4 regions of the Rhizobium sp. OAE497 genome follow, and region 3 is predicted to be linked to each of the others. Evidence: predicted binding sites of a transcription regulator. Region 3 holds the regulator's gene; each other region holds the start of a gene.
What was found. Region 3 encodes PhoB, which activates phosphate uptake and scavenging genes when phosphate is short. Its sites were predicted from a motif close to TGTCATNNANCTGTCAT; they were not measured.

Region 1 (5,448 bases), on a different contig from region 3:
TATGGAAGAAATCGACAGGGAAGTGGAGGAAGCTGCGGCGACGCTCGGCGCCAACCGTTTCCAGACGATCACCCGCGTCCTGCTGCCCGGCCTTGCGCCGGCGGTGCTGACGGGCTTTGCGCTCGCCTTTGCGCGCGGCGTCGGCGAGTACGGCTCGGTCATCTTCATTGCCGGCAACCTGCCGTTCAAGTCCGAGATCGCGCCGCTTCTGATCGTCATCAAGCTCGAAGAGTATAATTACGCGGCCGCCACGGCGATCGCCGCCGTCATGCTCATCATCTCGTTCACCATGCTGCTCGTCATCAACCTGATCCAGAGCTGGCGCAGACGGAGGTACGGACATGGCGCTTGATACGGCCACCGCCGCTCCCAAAGTCCGCTCCGTCGTCACCGAAAGCCGGTTGGCGCGCTGGAGCTTGATCTTCCTGTCGCTGCTCTTCCTGCTCCTGATGGTCTTCCTGCCGCTGGCGGCCGTCTTCGTCGAAGCCTTCCGCAAGGGCGTCGTCGCCTTTTTCGAGGCGCTGCAGGATGCGGAAACCTTCTCGGCGATCCGGCTGACGCTGATCGTCGCCGGCATCAGCGTGCCGCTGAACCTGGTCTTCGGCGTTGCCGCCGCCTGGGCGATCGCCAAGTTCGAGTTCAAGGGCAAGGCGTTCCTGACGACGCTGATCGACCTGCCCTTCTCGGTCTCGCCGGTTATTTCGGGCCTGGTCTTCGTGCTGCTGTTCGGCGCCAATACTTATCTCGGCAAATGGCTCGATGCCCACAGCATCAAGATCCTCTTCGCCGTTCCGGGTCTGGTGCTCGCCACCATGTTTGTCACCTTTCCCTTCGTTGCCCGCGAGCTGATCCCGCTGATGCAGGAACAGGGGACAGCGGATGAAGAGGCGGCGCTGTCGCTCGGCGCCAGCGGCTGGCAGACCTTCTGGCATGTCACGCTGCCGAATATCAAGTGGGGTCTGCTCTACGGCGTGCTGCTCTGCAACGCGCGCGCCATGGGCGAATTTGGCGCCGTCTCGGTCGTCTCCGGCCATATCCGCGGCCAGACCAACACCATGCCGCTGCAGGTGGAAATCCTCTACAACGAGTATAATTTCACCGGCGCATTCGCCGTCGCGACCTTGCTTGCCCTGCTTGCCCTTGTGACCCTTGTTTTGAAGACGCTGCTCGAAATGCGATACAGCGCGGAAATCGCCGCCAGCCGGCGGCACTGAAGGATTGAGAATGGAAGTTCGCGTTCAAAACATACGCAAGGAATTCGACCGGTTTCCGGCGCTCCACGACGTTTCGCTCGATATCCGCTCGGGCGAGCTGATCGCGCTGCTCGGTCCTTCCGGTTCCGGCAAGACGACGCTGCTGCGTTTGATTGCAGGTCTCGAAAGCCCGACTGACGGCAAGGTGTTCTTCGGCGACGAGGATGCCTCGAAGAAGACGGTACAGCAGCGCAATATCGGCTTCGTCTTCCAGCACTACGCGCTGTTCCGCCACATGACGGTGCTCGACAATGTCGCCTTCGGCCTCAAGGTCCGCAGCGGCGCGCGCCGTCCGCCGAAGGCCGAGATCCGCAAGCGGGCGCTCGAGCTGCTCGACCTCGTGCAGCTTTCCGGCCTTGAGAAGCGTTATCCGGCGCAGCTATCCGGCGGCCAGCGCCAGCGCGTGGCGCTCGCCCGCGCCATGGCGGTCGAGCCGAACGTGCTGCTGCTCGACGAGCCCTTCGGCGCGCTCGACGCCCAGGTTCGCAAGGACCTGCGCAAATGGCTTCGCGAAATCCATGACCGCACCGGCCATACGACCGTCTTCGTCACCCACGACCAGGACGAGGCGATGGAGCTCGCCGACCGCGTTGTCGTCATGAGCCAGGGCGCGATCGAGCAGGTCGGCACGCCTGATGAAGTCTACGACCGGCCAAACTCACCGTTCGTCTTCGGCTTCGTCGGCCAATCCAACTGTCTGAATGTGAAGATCGCCAATGGCGATATCCTGTTCGAGGGCCGCACGCTCGGCCTGAAGGCAGATGGCGAGCCGGATGGCGAAGCGCAGCTCTATTTCCGCCCGCACGACATCGAACTGCTGGACGCAAACCGCGGCGGCATTCCCGGCAAGCTGGCCTCCAGCCGCCGCGTTGCGGGAACACGGCATATCGAGATCGATATCGGTACCGCGCATCAGCATATCGAGCTGGAAGTTCCGCCCTCGCACACCGAGGTCCTCGACAGCAAGCATATCGCTTTCCGGCCGACGCGCTGGAAGCTGTTCAGGAGGGGCTGACCCCTTTACGCCGTCATGCTCGGGCCTGTCCCGAGCATCCGCAACGCCTGCGGGCGGCAAGGCCGCCCGCTCTCACATTCAGTAGACTTCCGGAACATACATGTCCGGCGGAACCGGAACGCGCGAGTAATCGTCGTGACGCACGCGCGGCGGCAGGACGACGTGATCCTTCGGCACGTCCTCATAGGGGATCTGCTTCAAGAGGTGGTTGATCATGTTGAGGCGGGCGCGCTTCTTGTCGACGGCCTGAACGACCCACCACGGCGCCTCGGGGATGTGGGTATATTCCAGCATCTCTTCCTTGGCCTTGGTGTATTCTTCCCAATGCACGCGGCTTTCGAGGTCCATCGGCGACAGCTTCCACTGCTTCAGCGGATCCTGGATGCGCATGCGGAAGCGGAATTCCTGCTCCTCGTCGGTGATCGAGAACCAGTATTTGACGAGGATGATGCCGGAGCGGACGAGCATGCGCTCGAATTCGGGAACGGAGCGGAAGAACTCGTCGAGTTCATCCTTGGTGCAGAAACCCATCACACGCTCGACGCCGGCACGGTTGTACCAGCTGCGGTCGAAGAGCGCCATTTCGCCCGCCGACGGCAGATGCGGCACGTAGCGCTGGAAATACCACTGGTTCCGCTCACGCTCGGTCGGCGCCGGAAGTGCGACGACGCGGCAGACACGCGGGTTCAGACGCTGCGTGACGCGCTTGATCGCGCCGCCCTTGCCGGCTGAATCGCGGCCTTCGAAAAGCACGACGACCTTCAGCTTCTTGTGCTGCACCCAGTCCTGCAGCTTCACCAGCTCGTGCTGGAGGCGGAAGAGTTCGCGGAAATAGGTCTTGCGGTCGAGCACATCCTCAAGGCCGCCAGGCATGTTTTCGGCGACCAGCTCGTCCAGCCGGTCCTCCTCCATCTGCATTTCCAGTTCCTCGTCGAAACTGTCTGCAATCTCATCCTTGATGCGGCGGAGCTGGTCGATTTCTTCCTGAGTCATGGTCCTGTCCCTCTGATCGGCGCCACATCAACAGGGTTTGACGACAGTAATGTGACAATGCGAGCCGCGCGAGGAAGGCCGCCGGAGATACCGCAAAGTTGTGTCACGCAAGGTTCACGGGGCGGACGTAGTTTTGGTTGCTTTTCCATGAAAGGACAAGGACATGGCTGATATTGCCCCCGATCACCTGTTGCCTGAGTCCGGTAAGCACCCGCTGCATTCGTCGAGTGCAGGCAAGTGGTTCGTGCCGGTCTTTCTCGTCATTCTTCTTTGCGGCCTTGGATATGTCGCCTATGCGCTCGGCCGCGATCTGACCGAAGCCTCCGCGGTTCCGTGGATCCTGCTTGGCCTGGCGCTGCTGATTGCGCTCGGCTTCGAGTTCGTCAACGGCTTCCATGACACTGCAAATGCTGTCGCCACCGTCATCTACACGCGCTCGATGCCCGCCGAGCTCGCCGTCATCTGGTCCGGCTTCTTCAACTTCCTCGGCGTGCTGACATCGACGGGCGCCGTCGCCTTCGGGATTCTGGCACTACTGCCGGTCGAGCTCATCCTGCAGGTCGGCTCGGGATCGGGCCTTGCGATGGTCTTTGCGCTGTTGATCGCCGCGATCTTCTGGAACCTCGGCACCTGGTATCTCGGCCTGCCCTCCTCCAGCTCGCACACGCTCGTTGGCTCGATCATCGGCGTCGGCCTCGCCAACCAGTTTCTCGCCCCGGCGGGAAGCGCGACCAGCGGCGTCGACTGGTCGCAGGCGACCAATATCGGCCTGTCGCTGCTGATTTCTCCGCTGATCGGCTTCGCTCTCTCGGCCGTGCTTCTCCTCGTCATGAAGTTCCTTGTGCGCAAGAAGGAGCTCTATGAGGAGCCGAAGGGCAACCAGCCACCGCCGCTCTGGATCCGGGCAATCCTGATCTTCACCTGCACGGGCGTGAGCTTCGCCCATGGCTCCAACGACGGGCAGAAGGGCATGGGCCTGATCATGCTCATCCTGATCGGCCTCGTGCCGACGGCCTTCGCGCTGAACCGGACGCCCGATGTCAACTACCTCGAGGCCTACAAGCAGGCCTCGGCCCAGGTCGAAACCGCGCTCGGCAAATATGTGAAGCCCGGCGTGACCGTGACCGACTACAAGGCCGAGGTCAGCAATGCGGTGAAGACAAAGACCTGGACGGACGCGACGACGCCTGCCCTGCAGCAATATATCCACCAGACGAGCGCCGAAGTCGCCGCCTTCCCGACGCTGGAAGCGGTTCCCACCAATCTCGTCGGCAATGTGCGCAACGACATCTATCTCATCGGTGAATCGCTGAAGCTGATCGACAAGCAGAAGCTCCTGCCGATGGACGCAACGGACCTGCAGGCTGTCACCAACTACCACAAGGCCGTCGACAACGCGACGAAGTTCATCCCGCTCTGGGTGAAGGTCGCCGTGGCGCTGGCGCTCGGGCTCGGCACGATGGTCGGCTGGAAGCGCATTGTCGTGACCGTCGGCGAGAAGATCGGCAAGACGCATCTGACCTATGGTCAGGGCGCTGCTGCCGAAATCGTCGCCATGGCGACGATCGGCGCGGCCGACCATTTTGGCCTGCCTGTTTCCACGACGCACGTTCTATCGTCAGGCGTTGCCGGCACCATGGCCGCCAATGGCTCGGGGCTCCAATGGTCGACGGTCCGCAACATGCTGATGGCATGGGTGCTGACGCTGCCGGCCTCGATCGCCATCGCCTTCGTGCTCTTCATCATCCTTCGCCAGGTCTTCTAAGGCTCCTGACGAAGGAAAACCGCGACAAATGCTGCGGCGCATGATAAGCGCGCCGCAGCTTCTTATCAGGTACCCGCTTTCCCATGATCCGCATCGAAAATATCAGCAAGCAGAACAGCCACCGCATTCTCTATCTCGAGGCATCCGCCGCGCTCAACAAGGGCGAGAAGATCGGCCTCGTCGGACCGAACGGCGCCGGCAAGACGACGCTGTTCCGCATGATCACCGGCGACGAGACGCCGGATGAAGGTCAGATCTCCGTCGAGAAGGGCATGACCGTCGGCTATTTCAACCAGGATGTCGGCGAGATGTCCGGCCGCAGCGCCGTTGCCGAAGTCATGGAAGGCGCCGGCCCCGTCAGCGAAGTCGCCGCCGAACTGCGCGATCTCGAAGCCGCCATGTCCGACCCCGACCGCATGGAC
Region 2 (5,448 bases), 3.2 Mb from region 3:
AGTGTCTTCGCGCCATTGGAATCGCCGAGCGATTTCGCGATCTGCAGCTGATTGTCGTAATAGTCGCGGAAATTGAAGGCGGTGCCGTCGGTGACGCCCGTCAGATCCAGAATATTGCCCTGTGCATCGATAGCGTGCATCGGCAAGGGCTCGGAGATGGCCGCGTAGGTCTGCTGATCGAGCGCGCCCGAATCGTAGCTCTGGCGCGCATAGCTGCGCAATTCACCCGGGCTGACCGATGTGAAGTCAGGGCTATCTGCAGGTTTGTCGTCCTCCAGCTTGAAGCCGGTTTGTGCAGACGTACCAGTATCGAATTCAATATCAGAGGTCTTCGAAGACTTTGCGTTATTATCGCTGTTTTTAAAAAGCAAACTCTGAGAAGACCGCATAGAAAATATTTCCATGACCCATGTCCCCTTACGAAAAGAGTAAGAGGAAACTAGCCTTTGGGCCGCGGCGGTGCAATCGTTAACAATTGGTTAATTTTCGTCTATCAGTTCTTGTGGATCAATTCTTTGGTGGCCGGCAAAAGACGAATTTGATCAGCAACATACCAATGCCGCGATGGGTCACCTATATTGCCTTTCACCTGCCTTGCGTAAAAGGATCTCAGCATGCCTTCCACACCAGAATTCAATCCGGCGCTCGTCAACTGGAACGGGCATCACGGCCTGCCGCGCTTCGATGCGCTCAATGACGGCGATTTCGCCGCCGCCTTCGATGCGGCGCTTGCGTCTCATGAGAAGGAGATCGATGCGATCGCCGGGAATCCGGATGCGCCGACTTTCGAGAACACCATCGTGGCGCTGGAAATTGCCGGCGATGAGCTTTCGCGGGTCTCGGCACTGTTCTGGAACCGCGCCGGTGCGCATACCAATGAGGTCATCCAGGCACTGGAGCGGGAGATATCGCCGAAGATGTCGCGGCACTATTCGAAGATCGGCATGAATGCCGCGCTTTTCGCCCGCATCGATGTACTCTGGGAAAAGCGCGAAGAGCTCGGCCTGTCGCTGGAACAGACGCGGGTGCTGGAGCGGCATTGGAAGGGCTTCGTCAAGTCCGGCGCCAAGCTGCCGAAGCCGGAGCAGGAGAAGCTCGCCGGCATCAACGAGAAGCTGGCCGGCCTCGGCACCAATTTCGGTCAAAACGTGCTCGCCGACGAGAAGAGCTGGTCGCTCCTTCTCTCCGATGGCCCGGAGCTCGAGGGCCTGCCCGAATTCCTCAAGGATGCGATGGCGGCTGCAGCGCGCGAGCGCGGCGAAGAGGGCAAGTTTGCCGCCACGCTGTCGCGCTCGATAATCGAACCGTTCCTGACCTTCTCGGAAAAGCGCGATCTGCGCGAGCAGGCCTTCAAGGCCTGGGTCGCCCGTGGCGAGAATGCCGGCGCCACCGATAATCGCGGCATCATCAAGGAGACGCTGGAGCTTCGCAAGGAGATGGCCGGGCTGCTCGGCTACGGCAATTTCGCCGAGCTGAAGCTCGACAACACGATGGCGAAGAAGCCAGAAGCCGTCGACGAGTTGCTGCGCGCCGTCTGGACGAAGGCTGTGGGGCGTGCCCGCGAGGAAGAAGCGGATATCGCCAAGCTGATTGCCGAAGATGGCAAGAACCATGAGGTGATGCCGTGGGACTGGCGCTTCTATGCCGAGAAGATCCGAGCGCAGAAGTTCAATTTCTCCGAGACGGAGCTGAAGCCCTATCTGCAGCTCGAGAAGATCATCGAGGCCTGCTTCGATGTTGCGAACCGTCTGTTCGGCATCCGCGCCGTCGAGAAGAAGGGGATTGCTGCCTATCATCCTGACGTGCGGGTGTTCGAGATCCGCGATGCCAGTGACACGCTGGTGGCGCTGTTCCTAGGCGATTACTTTGCCCGCGGCTCGAAGCGCTCGGGCGCCTGGATGAGCTCGTTCCAGTCGCAGCACAAGCTGACGCTGAAGAACGGCAACAGGGGCGAACTGCCGATCATCTACAATGTCTGCAATTTCGCAAAGCCCGCCGAAGGCAAGCCCGCGTTGCTGTCGCTCGATGATGCGCGCACGCTGTTCCACGAATTCGGCCATGCGCTGCATGGCATGCTCTCCAACGTGACCTATCCGTCGGTGTCTGGCACTGGTGTTTCGCGCGATTTCGTCGAGCTCCCCTCGCAGCTTTACGAGCACTGGCTGACGGTGCCGGCGATCCTCAAGCAATATGCGGTGCATTTCGAAACCGGCGAGCCGATGCCGCAGGCGCTGCTCGACAAGGTTCTGGCGGCGCGCACCTTCAACGCCGGTTTCAACACGGTGGAGTTCACCTCCTCGGCGATCGTCGACATGGAATTCCATACGCGCGATGCGGTCGATGATCCGATGGCGGTCCAGGCCGAGGTGCTTGCCGAGCTCGGCATGCCGAAGTCGCTGGTCATGCGCCATGCCTCGCCGCATTTCCAGCATATCTTCTCGGGCGGTTATTCGGCCGGCTACTATTCCTACATGTGGTCGGAAGTGCTCGATGCCGATGCTTTCTCCGCCTTCGAGGAAACCGGTGATGCCTTCAACCGCGAAATGGCGGTGAAGCTGAAGGACAACATCTATTCGACCGGCGGCTCGATCGATCCCGAGGATGCCTACAAGGGCTTTCGCGGCAAGTTGCCGAGCCCGGATGCGATGCTGATCAAGAAGGGGCTTTCGACCTTCAATGAATTGTCCGGCAGCGACGCGTAACAAAACTGTCGCTGAAGTTTCGGCAAACCGTCATGCGGTTTTCAAGAGACTGACATGACGGGTGCCCAAGGCTGGGGCGGGACGATTCGATCCCGCTCCTGAAGGGCCTTGGGATGATCTTGAAGCAAACGACGCGCCGCCGGTTCCTGACATCGGTGGGTGCAGTCGGCGGCTTTGCGGCGGCAAGCCTGGCAATGCCCTATTACGCCCGCGGCTCGTCGAGCCGGCCGGTCTTTACCTCGGGCGTGCAATCGGGCGATGTCGATGCGGCCTCGGGTGTCGTCTGGACGCGGGTCGACCGGCCGTCGCGGCTGTTCATCGAATATTCCACCACAGACAAGTTTGCCAACGCTGTGCGGCTCGCGCCCTTCGACGTGACGCCGGAGACCGATCTTGCCGGCAAGCTGCTGGTGACCGGTCTGCCGCCGGATCAGGAGATCTTCTATCGCTTCGTCGCGGCTGACCTGCAGGACATCAACAGCCGTTCCGAGCCCATTCGAGGCGAATTCCGCACGGCGCCGGTCTCCAGACGCAATCTCCGCTTCGTCTGGTCGGGCGATACGGCGGGGCAGGGCTGGGGCATCGATGACAAGGGGATGCGGACCTATCGGACGATCGCCTATCACCGGCCGGATTTCATGATCCATTCCGGTGATACCATCTATGCCGACAACCCGATCCCCGATGAGATCGCGCTCCGCGGCGGCGGGGTCTGGAAGAACCGGATCGTCACCGAGGAAAAGCGGACGATCGCCCAGACGCTGCCGGAGTTCCGCGGCCAATGGAAATATAATCTGCTCGACGAGCATGTGACGGCGCTCAATGCGATCTGCCCGGTCTTCCATCAGTGGGACGATCATGAGGTTCTCAACAACTGGTCGCCATCGACCGATCTCAGCGCCGATGACCGCTACAAGGAAAAGTCGGTCGCCGTGCTTGCGGCGCGCGCCAGCCGCGCCTTCCATGAAATGACGCCGATCCGCTATGTCGCCGCGGATCCCGGCCGTATCTACCGCAAGGTCTCCTATGGCCCGCTGCTCGATGTGTTCTTCGTCGATCTCCGCTCCTATCGCGGACCCAATACGCATGGTCTCGATGAAGAATTGACGCCGCAGTCGCGGATTTTCGGCGAGGCGCAGGTCGCGTGGCTGAAGCGCGAGCTGGCGCGATCGACGGCAACATGGAAGGTGATTTCCTGCGATCTGCCCATCGGGCTGGTGATCTGGGACGATTACGGTAAACGCCGGGGCAGCGAATCCATCTCGAATGGGGACAATGGTGCGCCCCGCGGTCGTGAGCTCGAATTTGCCGATCTGCTGCGTTTCATCCGCGACGCAGCGATCGGCAATATCGTCTGGCTGACTGCGGATGTGCATTACACGGCGGCGCATTATTACGATCCGGGCAAGGCGAAGTTCCAGGATTTCCTGCCGTTCTGGGAGTTCGTGTCCGGCCCGCTTCACTCCGGCACATACGGGCCCCAGGAGCTGGATAGCACGTTCGGGCCGGAGGTGCGCTTCATCAAGGCGGCACCCGGCGGCATCGAGTCGAACCTGCCGCCATCGGCAGGGATGCAGTTCTTCGGCCTCGTCGATATCGATGGGCAAAGCGAGCAGATGACGGTGCGGCTGATGGACCGCGACGACAACGAATTGTGGCGGACGGTGATCGACCCGCAACGTACGAGTTAACCTTGGAATGGCGCTTCGGACCTCTTCCCCCTTTCGCAATCGCGAAAAACACTGTATGAGCGCGCCAAATGTAATAGGCGCCTCCCTCCGACGTAGCGCCCCAGCCTCAGAGATTTGACACAATGGCACTTCGCAACATCGCGATTATCGCGCACGTTGACCATGGCAAGACGACACTGGTGGACGAGCTGCTCAAGCAGTCCGGCTCCTTCCGCGAGAACCAGCGCGTTGCAGAACGCGTCATGGACTCCAACGACCTCGAAAAAGAGCGTGGCATCACCATTCTCGCGAAGGCGACCTCGGTCGAGTGGAAGGGTGTCCGCATCAACATCGTCGACACCCCCGGCCACGCCGACTTCGGCGGTGAAGTCGAGCGTATTCTCTCGATGGTGGATGGCGCGATCGTTCTCGTCGACGCTTCGGAAGGCCCGATGCCGCAGACGAAGTTCGTCGTTGGCAAGGCGCTGAAGGTCGGCCTTCGCCCGATCGTTGCGATCAACAAGATCGACCGTCCGGATGGCCGCCACGAAGAAGTCATCAACGAAGTGTTCGACCTCTTCGCCAACCTCGACGCCACCGACGAGCAGCTCGACTTCCCGATCCTCTACGGTTCTGGCCGCGATGGCTGGATGAACGTCAACCCGGAAGGTCCGAAGGACCAGGGTCTCGCGCCGCTTCTCGACCTCGTGCTCGAGCATGTTCCGGAGCCGACGGTTCACGAAGGCCCGTTCACGATGATCGGCACGATCCTCGAAGCCAACCCCTTCCTCGGCCGCATCATCACCGGCCGCGTCAATTCCGGCTCGATCAAGCCGAACCAGGCCGTCAAGGTTCTGCATGCCGATGGAAAGACCATCGAAACCGGCCGTATCTCCAAGATCCTCGCATTCCGCGGTATCGAGCGTCAGCCGATCGAAGAAGCGCATGCAGGTGACATCGTCGCGATTGCCGGCCTCTCCAAGGGCACCGTCGCCGACACGTTCTGCGATCCGTCCGTCAGCCAGCCGCTGCAGGCCCAGCCGATCGACCCGCCGACCGTCACGATGTCCTTCATC
Region 3 (5,448 bases):
GACGCTGCCGACGATCATCATCGCGACGCGTGCGGCTCTTCGCGCCGTCCCGCCGTCGATCCGCGCGGCCGCTCTCGGTCTCGGCGCCTCGAAGATGCAGATGGTGTTCCACCATGTGCTGCCGCTCGCCATGCCGGGCATCCTGACCGGCACCATCATCGGCCTGGCGCACGCGCTCGGCGAAACCGCGCCGCTCTTGCTGATCGGCATGGTCGCCTTCGTCGCCAATGCACCGGCCACGCCTCTCGACCCGTCCACCGCGCTCCCCGTCCAGGTCTACATGTGGGCCAACGAAGCCGAACGCGCCTTCGTGGAACGTACGTCGGGTGCCATCATCGTCCTCCTCTTGTTCCTGATCGTCATGAACCTCGGAGCCATCCTCTTGCGCCGTCGCTTTGAGCGCCGCTGGTAAACGGAGTAAAACCCAATGAACATGTTGACAGAAGCAGCAGTTGAAAAGGCTCTGGACCAGAAGATGAACAGCATTCCCTACAAGATGATCGGCCAGGACGTTTCCGTCTATTACGGCGAAAAGCGCGCCCTCTTCGACGTCAAGCTGAACATCCGCGAAAACACCGTCACGGCGCTCATCGGCCCGTCCGGCTGCGGCAAGTCCACCTTCCTACGCAGCCTGAACCGCATGAACGACACGATCGACAATTGCCGCGTCACCGGCAAGATCACGCTCGATGGCGACGATATCTACGATCCGGATATCGACGTCGTCGAACTGCGCGCCCGCGTCGGAATGGTGTTCCAGAAGCCGAACCCGTTCCCGAAGTCGATCTATGAGAACGTTGCCTACGGCCCGCGCATCCATGGTCTTGCCAAGACCAAGGCCGACATGGACCAGATCGTAGAGACCAGCCTGCAACGCGCCGGCCTGTGGAACGAGGTCAAGGACCGCGTTCATGAATCCGGCACAGGCCTCTCCGGCGGTCAGCAGCAGCGCCTTTGCATCGCCCGCGCCGTTGCCGTCTCGCCCGAAGTCATCCTGATGGACGAGCCGTGCTCGGCACTCGACCCGATCGCCACCGCAAAGGTCGAGGAACTGATCCACGAGCTGCGCGAAGCCTACACGATCGTCATCGTCACGCACTCCATGCAGCAGGCCGCTCGCGTTTCGCAGCGCACGGCCATGTTCCATCTCGGCAATCTCGTCGAGGAGAACGACACCGACAAGATGTTCACCAATCCGGACGATCCGCGCACCCAGGATTACATCATGGGCCGCTTCGGCTGATCTTTGGCGTCACGACCCCCGATAGACACTCAAGGACTTTCCCCATGGCATCGACACATATTTTTTCTGCGTATGACGAAGACCTGAAGTTCCTCTCGCGCCGCATTTCCGAAATGGGCGGCCTGGCCGAGCAGATGGTTTCCGACGCTGTCCGCGCCCTCGTCAACGGCGACGCGGCACTGGCGCAGAAGGTCATCTCCGACGACGTGATCCTCGATCACGCCGAGCGCGAGATCAACGACAAGGCGATCGTCACCATCGCCCGCCGCCAGCCGATGGCGTCGGACCTGCGCGAGATCATGGGTTCGATCCGCATCGCCGCCGACCTCGAGCGCGTCGGCGACCTCGGCAAGAACACCGCAAAGCGCGTCATCGCCGTGCAGAGCACCGGCGTTCCGCGCAAGCTCGCCCGTGGCCTGGAGCATCTCTCCGAGCTCGCTCTCGTCCAGCTGAAGGAAGTGCTCGACGTCTACACGACGCGTGCTGCCGACAAGGCGAAGTCGATCCGCGAGCGCGACGAGGAAATCGACGCGATGTACACGTCGCTGTTCCGCGAGCTCCTCACCTACATGATGGAAGATCCGCGCAACATCACCAGCTGCACGCATCTGCTCTTCTGCGCCAAGAACATCGAGCGCATCGGCGACCACGCCACCAACATTGCTGAAACCATCTACTACATGGCGACCGGCGCTCAGCCGGAAGGCGAGCGTCCGAAGGACGACACCGCCAACACCGTCGGCGCGGTAACGGAATAATCATCCGGACCGGGCCTCAGGAGACAGAATAGAATGATCCCGAGAGTTGCAGTCGTTGAAGACGAAGAAGCACTGAGCGTGCTTCTTCGCTACAATCTCGAAGCCGAAGGTTTCGAAGTCGATACCATCCTGCGCGGCGACGAGGCGGAAATCCGCCTCCAGGAGCGCACGCCGGACCTTCTTATCCTCGATTGGATGCTGCCTGGCGTATCAGGCATCGAGCTCTGCCGCCGGCTGCGCATGCGCCCGGAAACCGAGCGTCTGCCGATCATCATGCTGACGGCGCGCGGCGAAGAGAGCGAGCGCGTCCGTGGCCTGTCGACCGGCGCCGACGACTATGTCGTCAAGCCGTTCTCGACGCCCGAGCTCGTTGCCCGCGTCAAGGCGATGCTGCGGCGCGCCAAGCCGGAAGTTCTCTCGACCGTGCTGAAGTGCGGCGATATCGAACTCGACCGCGAAACGCACCGCGTTCACCGCAAGACCCGCGAAGTCCGTCTCGGACCGACCGAGTTCCGCCTCCTGGAGTTTCTGATGTCGTCGCCGGGCCGCGTCTTCTCGCGCTCGCAACTGCTCGACGGCGTCTGGGGTCACGACATCTATGTCGACGAGCGTACCGTCGACGTCCATGTCGGCCGCCTGCGCAAGGCGCTCAACTTCTCGAACATGCAGGATGTCATCCGCACCGTCCGCGGTGCCGGTTATTCCATGGAAGCCTGAGTGATCAAGGAGGCTACGGCCTCCTGATATGCAGATACAAAAAAACGGGCCGAAAGGCCCGTTTTTCGTTTGTCTTTACCCGGCTCAGTTTGCCCGGGCGTGCGGCCCTGCGGCGATCATTGACCGGCTGGTAAGCCAGGCGCTGGTGATAGGTGCAGTAGGGCGAAGAATCCGGGCTTTCGCAGCCGCAGAAATGGAAATCGTCCTTCAGCGGATCGCCGACCGGCCACTTGCAGGTACGCTCGGTCAGTTCCGTCAGGCCGAGACGGCGCGAGATCGGCACGACAACGTTGGAAGCGGGACGATATTCCATCTCCTCCATGACGTCGATTTCGATCTCTTCCTTCAGCATCGTTGCGCCCTGCGGGCGGGCAACGGTGCGGGTCGTCATGCGCGATGCGTAGTTCGGAGCGCGCGGTGCCGAAGTCGTGCGCTTCGGAGCCCGTGCCGCCGTCGCATTGCCGCCGGCCTTGGCACGGCCCGGCAGTGCCAGACGGTGAACCTTGCCGATAACGGCATTCCGGCTCACGCCTCCAAGTTGCGCCGCGATCTGGCTAGCGCTCAACCCTTCGGACCACAGTTTCTTGAGTTTCTCGACCCGCTCGTCTGTCCAGTTCATGCCCTGTGTCTCCGCCGTTTAAGCGTTGTGAAGGCAGAATCCTTCACCGTTTGCCCCGGATGAATCCGACACAAGAAACGCTTGACTAATTTTGGTGACTAGTTCCGCCGCATGCAGTCTAGTAATTGAGTTTTAACCTAGTGTGAGGCTGACTCCGTGACAAGAGTCGCGGGAATCCGGATGAATCGAATTTCAAGTTTTCCCCAACTTGCTTCCCCACAGAGTCATTTCTGCAACATTAGCTGTTGATGAAACGCGACATCGCTTGAGCGTCACCCAGAAGCCACGAAAGCCGTAGTTTTGTTGACATTGCAGTGCGAAAAGTAAATAGTGCACAGCGCCGCCGAGAGGCGGCATTTTTAATTTTTCGGACCTGGTTTTTTAGCCGGAGTCCGGTTGCCCATAACGCTGACAGGAGACCGCGCCATGGCTGAAGCCGCGCCGCTATATGATACCTATTCTCGTGCCCCTCTGCGGTTCGAGCGAGGTGAGGGCGTCTGGCTGATTACCGAGTCCGGCGAGCGATATCTGGATTTTGGCGCCGGCGTTGCCGTGACCGCTGTCGGCCACAGCCATCCTCATGTTGTCGATGCCCTGAAGGCGCAGGCCGAGAAGGTCTGGCACCTCTCCAACATCTACGAGATCCCAGGCCAGGAAAAGCTCGCAACGAGGCTGACGGAAGCGACTTTCGCCGACAAGGTGTTCTTCACCAATTCGGGTGCGGAAGCCCTGGAATGCGCGATCAAGACCGCGCGCCGCTACCAGTATTCGAAGGGCCATCCGGAGCGCTTCCATATCATCACCTTCGAAGGCGCCTTCCATGGCCGTACGCTGGCGACGATCGCCGCCGGCGGCCAGGAAAAGTATCTCGAAGGCTTCGGTCCTAAGACCCCTGGTTTTGATCAGGTGCCTTTCGGCGATGTTGAAGCCGTCCGCGCGGCGATCACCGATGCGACGGCTGGCATTCTCATCGAGCCGGTACAGGGCGAGGGCGGTATCCGCCCGGCGACCGTCGAGTTCATGAAGGCGCTGCGCCAGCTCTGCGATGAGCATGGCCTGCTGCTGATCCTCGACGAAGTGCAGACCGGCGTTGGCCGTACCGGCAAGTTCTTCGCCTATGAATGGTCCGGTGTGAGCCCCGACATCATGGCTGTTGCCAAGGGCATCGGCGGCGGTTTCCCGCTCGGCGCCTGCCTTGCGACGGCTGAGGCGGCCTCCGGCATGAAGGCCGGCACGCACGGCTCGACCTATGGCGGCAATCCGCTCGCCATGGCCGTCGGCAGTGCCGTTCTCGATATCGTGCTCGCCGATGGCTTCCTGCAGCACGTCCGCGACGTGTCGCTGGTCTTCCGCCAGGGGCTGGCGTCGCTGAAGGATCGCTATCCTGACGTGATCGAGGATATCCGCGGCGAAGGCCTGCTGCTCGGCATCAAGGCCGCCGTTCCCTCGAGCGAACTCCTGGCTGCGATCCGCGGCGCGCATCTGCTGGGTGTCCCGGCGGGCGATAACGTCATCCGTCTCCTGCCGCCTCTGGTGGTGACTGCGGAAGAAGCCCGCGAAGGCCTCGCACGCATCGAGCAGGCCGCCGAGAGCATTCGCGCAGCCAAGGCCAAGAAGACGGCTTGAACGGATAGATGCCTTACGAGGCAAACAGGTAAGGACGACATGGCTTCCCCCAAACACTTCCTCGATCTCTCGGCGGTCAGCTCCGCCGATCTGCGCGTCATCATGAATGATGCGATCTCGCGCAAGCAGGCTTTCAAGGCCGGCGCCGGCGACAAGCCGCTCGCCGGCAAGATGCTGGCGATGATCTTCGAAAAGCCGTCCACACGTACCCGCGTCTCCTTCGATGTCGGCATGCGCCAGCTCGGCGGCGAGACACTGTTCCTCTCGGGCACCGAGATGCAGCTCGGCCGCGCCGAGACGATTGGCGACACCGCGAAGGTCCTGTCGCGCTATGTCGATGCGATCATGATCCGCACCACCGAGCATCACCGCATGCTCGAGCTTGCCGAGCATGCCACCGTGCCGGTCATCAACGCGCTGACCGACGATACGCATCCGTGCCAGATCATGGCCGATATCATGACCTTCGAAGAGCATCGCGGCCC
Region 4 (5,448 bases), 1.9 Mb from region 3:
GGCGCCGTGACCGCCGGCTACCGCCGCATCGCGGCCTGAACGCAATCGCAATTTTCAGCGGGTTGCGACGCCCATACGAATAGGTTAATGGGAAAAATCAGTGCTTAGCTTCTCAGTAACTTTTTAAACGCTGCCAGGGCGGCGCGATTCACGAAAGTGACAGAATGGTAGCGAACGGATTTTCCGGCCTGAAACGCAGTCTGGTCGTTTCGACGATGCTCTGCGGAATCATGACCGGATGCTCGACCGTCGAGTACACCTCCCAGGCTGAATTGAGCGCGGTGCAGACCGTCGTTCCGACGCCGAAGCCGGGTGAAGATGCGATGATGATGGCGGCCGTTCCGGCTGCCGACGGCTCCGCTCCGCAGACCCCGATGGCATTTGCTGCCGCCAATCCGCAGACGACGCCGGCTCTTTCGGCCGAGACCGCCGTGCTGCCGACCGCCGTTTCACCGGCCGATGCCGCCTTCCAGCAGACCGCTTCGGCCGCGATGCCGACCGAGATTCCGCTGACGCCGGAGATGACGGCGATCCAATCCGTTATCCCGACCCCGCGTCCGGGAACGCCGGCCTCGCCCGCCACCCAGCTCGCCTTTGCAGCGACCACGCCTCAGAACGGCGCGCTTGCAGCGCTTGCCGTCCAGACCAGCGCGCCGCGCTCGATGTCCGATTTCACCTTCGACGAATCCGGTCCGATGGATCCGCCGACGGCACCGCCGATGTTCAGCGACAACGATACCGACGATGCGCCGACTGCAGAGAAGGGCTTCGTCAACAAGCTGATCGAGAAATACGCCAAGCTCTACGAGATGCCGGCGTCCCTGCTTCACCGCGTCGTCCATCGCGAAAGCCGCTATAATCCGCGCGCCTATAACAAGCGCGGCTATTTCGGCCTGATGCAGATCAAGTACAACACGGCGAAATCGATGGGTTACGACGGCGAGCCGTCCGGCCTGCTCGATGCCGAGACCAACATCAAGTATGCCGCAAAATATCTGCGCGGCGCCTGGCTCGTCTCCGACAGCAAGGAAGATGATGCGGTCCGCCTCTATGCGCGCGGCTATTATTACGATGCCAAGCGCAAGGGCATGGACGACGTTGCCCAGGGCAACTACTGATCCTACCCTTTAAACGTGATGGTCAGGGCGACGACAGCGCCCCGACGATCTGCTTGACGAGCGCCTGCGGCTTGTAGCCGAGACGGCTTGGCGTCAGGCCCATGCGCACGACGACGAGACCGGCGGACGGCACGATCGCCACGCTCTGCCCGTCATGCCCTTCCAGCCAGAACGTATCGGACGGCAGCCCCGCAGCAGGGCTCAGATCGCCGCCGGGTGCCGCAAGCCACGCCTGCCCCTGCGTATATTTTCCGCCTGACGACTGCGTCGGCGTGCGCATCGTCGCAACAAACCCCTCCGGCAGCATGCGCTGACCGTTCCACACGCCATCCTGGATCAGGAACTGCCCGAAGCGCGCCCAGTCATGCGCGGTGGCATAGAGATAGGAGCTTCCGGCGAAGGTGCCGCGAGCATCGACCTCCAGCACCGCGCTCGACATGCCGAGCGGCCCGAACAGCGCCTCGCGCGGATAATCGAAGGCCCGCTGCGGATCGCCGAGCCGGTCCATCCAGATGCGCGAGAGAAGGACGGCGGTGCCGCTGGAATAGCGGAAGGTCTGGCCGGGCTTGTCCACCAGCGGCGCATTGACCGGCAGCGTCACCATGTCAGGGTCGAGATAGAGCATGCGCGTCACATCGGCGACGGCGCCGTAATCCTCGTTGAAGGCAAGGCCGCTCTCCATGCCCAAGAGATCGGCAAGCGTGATCGCCGAGCGGCCATCGCCGCGCCAGGCATCAAAGAGATGCGCATCGTCGAAATTCAGCTTGCCTGCCAGCATCACCCGGCCGACCAGCGCGGCATTCACGGTCTTGGTCATCGACCATCCGAGCAGCGGCGTGCGCGCATCGAAACCGTCGCCATAGCGCTCGGCGACGATCTTGCCGTTATGCACCACGACGATCGCCCGCATCGCCGGTCCGGCAAGTGCGGCGTCGGCGAGCAGCGGGGCGAGCTTGGGATTGTTGGACGCGGCGACACGATCGCCCTCCGGCCACAGTTCCTCGCTCGGCGGCGGCACGGCAAGATCCTCCTCCGGCGCGGCATTGGCGGCCGCCTGATAGTCGCCATCGGGCACGCTGGTGCAGCCGAAAGCGCCGCGATAAAGCGCATGGCCGGGCGCAAACAGACCGAGGATGCGCGCAGAGACCTTGCCTTCCTCCCGGTTGACCGAGACGCGCACGAGCCTCAACAGCGGATTGCCCGGTGCCTGCACATCCTCATAGAGCACCGCATCGGGATCGCGTCCCGCCATGAAGACGTTCGAGCAGACGATCTTCGCCGCATAGCCGTCGCCGACCCGTAACAACTCCGGCGGCCGGACATAGAGCCAGACGGCGCCGCCGATTACCACGATGACGACAAGCGCCAGCAGCGCCTTCAGGATACGCAGCACAACACGCATGTTTCTTCCTCCACCGGTGGAGAGAAGCAGGAAACGCAATCACAAAAAAGAGCCGAAACGCACAAGCGTCATTTCATCCCACGCTATCGGCGCAGAAAACGATGCCCACAGCCCGCGTCATCAAACTGTAGCAGCGCCGCGTTAAACGCCCTGAACGCTAAAAACGGTGATGGAATCAGATGACCGAATTTGCACCGGATGCCGGCTTCCGCAAGAACCGGAAACTCAAGGACGCGCTTCTCCGCCATAAGGCATTCTCCAAGGAGGGCCTTTCAGAGCGCCTTTTTGGCTTGCTCTTCTCCGGCCTCGTCTATCCGCAGATCTGGGAAGACCCCGATCTCGACATGCAGGCCATGGAGCTGCAGCCCCATCATCGCATCGTCACGATCGGCTCCGGCGGCTGCAATATGCTGGCCTACCTCTCCAAGGCACCAGCCTCGATCGACGTCGTCGATCTTAACCCGCATCACATCGCGCTGAACCGGCTGAAGCTCGCCGCCTTCAAGAACCTGCCGGATCACGCCGATCTCGTCCGCTTCCTGGCGATGCCGAACGAAGCGTCGAACAGCCGCGCGTTCGACCAGCATCTGTCGCCGGTTCTCGACGAGGCGACGCGCAGCTACTGGAACGGCCGCAAGTTCGGCCGCCGCCGCGTCACGGTCTTCGACCGCAATATCTATGAAACGGGCCTGCTCGGCCGCTTCATCGGCGCCGCCCACTTGCTCGCCCGCCTGCACGGCGTCGACCTGAAGCAGATGACCAAGACCCAGTCGATCCGCGAACAGCGCCAGTTCTTCGACGACAAGGTCGCCCCGCTGTTCGAAAAGCCGGTTGTGCGCTGGATCACCGGCCGCAAGAGCTCGCTCTTCGGCCTCGGCATTCCGCCGCAGCAATATGACGAGCTCGCCAGCCTCGCCGCCGACAACTCGATCGCGCCGGTGCTGAGGCACCGCCTCGAAAAGCTCGCCTGCCACTTCCCGATGCGCGAAAACTACTTCGCCTGGCAGGCCTTCGGCCGACGCTACGCCGCCGGCGACGAAGGCCCGCTGCCGACCTACCTGAAGCCGGAGCATTACGAGGTGATCCGCGCCAATGTCGATCGCGTCACCGTGCATCACGCGAACTTCACCGAACTGCTCGCCAAGGAACCGGCTGCCTCGCGCGACCGCTACATCCTGCTCGACGCGCAGGACTGGATGACCGACGAGCAGCTGAACAGCCTCTGGGCCGAGATCAGCCGCACCGCCCGCCCCGGCGCCCGCGTCATCTTCCGTACCGCGGCCGAAAAGAGCATCATCGAAGGTCGCCTCTCACCCGCCATCCGCGAGCAGTGGGATTACTTCGAAGAGAAGTCGCGCGACATGACGGCTCTCGACCGCTCGGCGATCTATGGCGGCTTCCACATCTACGGGAAGAAGGCGTGACCGAGATCCGCACCCTCCCGGATGATCGATCCGAAGCGCATGCCGGCCTGATGGACAGCATGTACCGCTACCAGCGTCACATCTACGATCTGACGCGCAAATATTACCTGCTCGGCCGCGACAAGACGATCCGTGGCCTTGATGTGCCCAAGGGCGGCACGCTGCTCGAAGTCGGCTGCGGCACGGGCCGCAATCTGGCGCTCGCCCACAAGCGCTTCCCCGACGCCCGCCTCTACGGCCTCGACATCTCCCAGGAGATGCTGATCTCGGCCCGCAAGACCTTCGCCACCAAGGCTGCGGTTCCGGACTTCCGCGTCGCCGACGCCACCGCCTTCACGCCGCGTGAATTCGGCGCCACCGGTTTCGACCGCATCCTGATCTCCTACGCGCTGTCGATGATCCCCGATTGGGAGCGCGCCATCGACGCAGCCATCGCCGCCCTCAACCCCGGTGGCCAGCTGCATATCGTCGATTTCGGCCAGCAGGAGCGTCTTCCCGGCTGGTTCCGCGCCCTGCTCAAGGGCTGGCTGACGAAATTCCACGTCACGCCCCGCGCCAATCTGCGTGAGGTTCTTGAGGCCCAAGCCCATGAAAATGACGCGGAATTGGCCTTCGAGACGCTCTATGGCGGCTATGCCTGGCGCGCCGTCATTACCGCCCGGCGCGCATAATTCGCTTGAAACTAACCGATTTTTTACGTTGATATGGTGAAAAGAGGATTATTCCTCGGCTGCATTCGTCTTCGAAGGTCATGCTGTGGGGCAAGTAGATCATTCGTTACATGACGGGATATTCATGCGCGGACTTTTGTTTTGCGTTTTGCCGCTGGCTTTGATGCTCGCCGGTTGCAGCTCCACGGGCTACGACTATCTCGAGACAGCCTCGATCAAGAAGCCCCGCTTCCAGGACACCGATCCGCAGGATTTCGGCCCGAAGACCCCGCATCAGAATGATATTCACGGTATCGACATCTCCAAATGGCAGGGCGATATCGACTGGCAGACGGTGAAATCCTCCGGCGTCGCCTTCGCCTTCATCAAGGCGACCGAAGGCAAGGACCGCGTCGACCCGAAGTTCAACGAATACTGGCAGCGCGCCCGCGCCGTCGGCATTCCGCATGCCCCCTATCATTTCTACTATTTCTGCTCGTCCGCCGACGAACAGGCCGACTGGTTCATCCAGAATGTGCCGAAGGAATCGATGCGCCTGCCGCCCGTCATCGACGTGGAGTGGAACGCGGAATCGAAGACCTGCAAGCTCCGTCCGGATCCTGCCACCGTACGTGCAGAAATGCAGCGTTTCATGGACCGGCTGGAAGCCTATTACGGCAAGCGGCCGATCATCTACACCTCGGTCGATTTCCACCGCGACAATCTCCAGGGCTATTTCCAGGATTACCATTTCTGGGTGCGCTCAACGGCAAAACACCCCGAAGTGACCTATACCGACCGCCGCTGGGCCTTCTGGCAATATACCTCGACGGGCGTCATTCCAGGCATTCAGG

Region 1: a site for PhoB is predicted at 3,302-3,318, ahead of ppk2 (polyphosphate kinase 2). Genes of this name have one in related genera too.
Region 2: a site for PhoB is predicted at 2,731-2,747, ahead of ABIE40_RS18130 (alkaline phosphatase D family protein). Genes of this name have one in related genera too.
Region 4: a site for PhoB is predicted at 2,636-2,652, ahead of ABIE40_RS11930 (BtaA family protein). Genes of this name have one in related genera too.

Annotation. Positions count from the first base shown of each region.
Region 1 is NZ_JBEPOA010000002.1:1,061,487-1,066,934, reverse strand. Features, by position in the region: gene cysT (sulfate ABC transporter permease subunit CysT) at 1-352, shown strand, start outside; gene cysW (sulfate ABC transporter permease subunit CysW) at 342-1,214, shown strand; gene ABIE40_RS24575 (sulfate/molybdate ABC transporter ATP-binding protein) at 1,225-2,268, shown strand; gene ppk2 (polyphosphate kinase 2) at 2,347-3,261, opposite strand; gene ABIE40_RS24565 (inorganic phosphate transporter) at 3,425-5,026, shown strand; gene ABIE40_RS24560 (ABC-F family ATP-binding cassette domain-containing protein) at 5,110-5,448, shown strand, end outside.
Region 2 is NZ_JBEPOA010000001.1:3,623,553-3,629,000, reverse strand. Features, by position in the region: gene ABIE40_RS18140 (hypothetical protein) at 1-404, opposite strand, end outside; gene ABIE40_RS18135 (M3 family metallopeptidase) at 615-2,702, shown strand; gene ABIE40_RS18130 (alkaline phosphatase D family protein) at 2,816-4,393, shown strand; gene typA (translational GTPase TypA) at 4,516-5,448, shown strand, end outside.
Region 3 is NZ_JBEPOA010000001.1:455,680-461,127, forward strand. Features, by position in the region: gene pstA (phosphate ABC transporter permease PstA) at 1-412, shown strand, start outside; gene pstB (phosphate ABC transporter ATP-binding protein PstB) at 428-1,243, shown strand; gene phoU (phosphate signaling complex protein PhoU) at 1,288-2,001, shown strand; gene phoB (phosphate regulon transcriptional regulator PhoB) at 2,035-2,718, shown strand; partial or broken gene ABIE40_RS02315 (GcrA family cell cycle regulator) at 2,819-3,337, opposite strand; gene ABIE40_RS02320 (aspartate aminotransferase family protein) at 3,764-4,963, shown strand; gene argF (ornithine carbamoyltransferase) at 5,003-5,448, shown strand, end outside.
Region 4 is NZ_JBEPOA010000001.1:2,320,096-2,325,543, forward strand. Features, by position in the region: gene ABIE40_RS11915 (LysE family translocator) at 1-39, shown strand, start outside; gene ABIE40_RS11920 (transglycosylase SLT domain-containing protein) at 165-1,118, shown strand; gene ABIE40_RS11925 (serine hydrolase domain-containing protein) at 1,141-2,520, opposite strand; gene ABIE40_RS11930 (BtaA family protein) at 2,700-3,944, shown strand; gene ABIE40_RS11935 (class I SAM-dependent methyltransferase) at 3,995-4,615, shown strand; gene ABIE40_RS11940 (glycoside hydrolase family 25 protein) at 4,740-5,448, shown strand, end outside.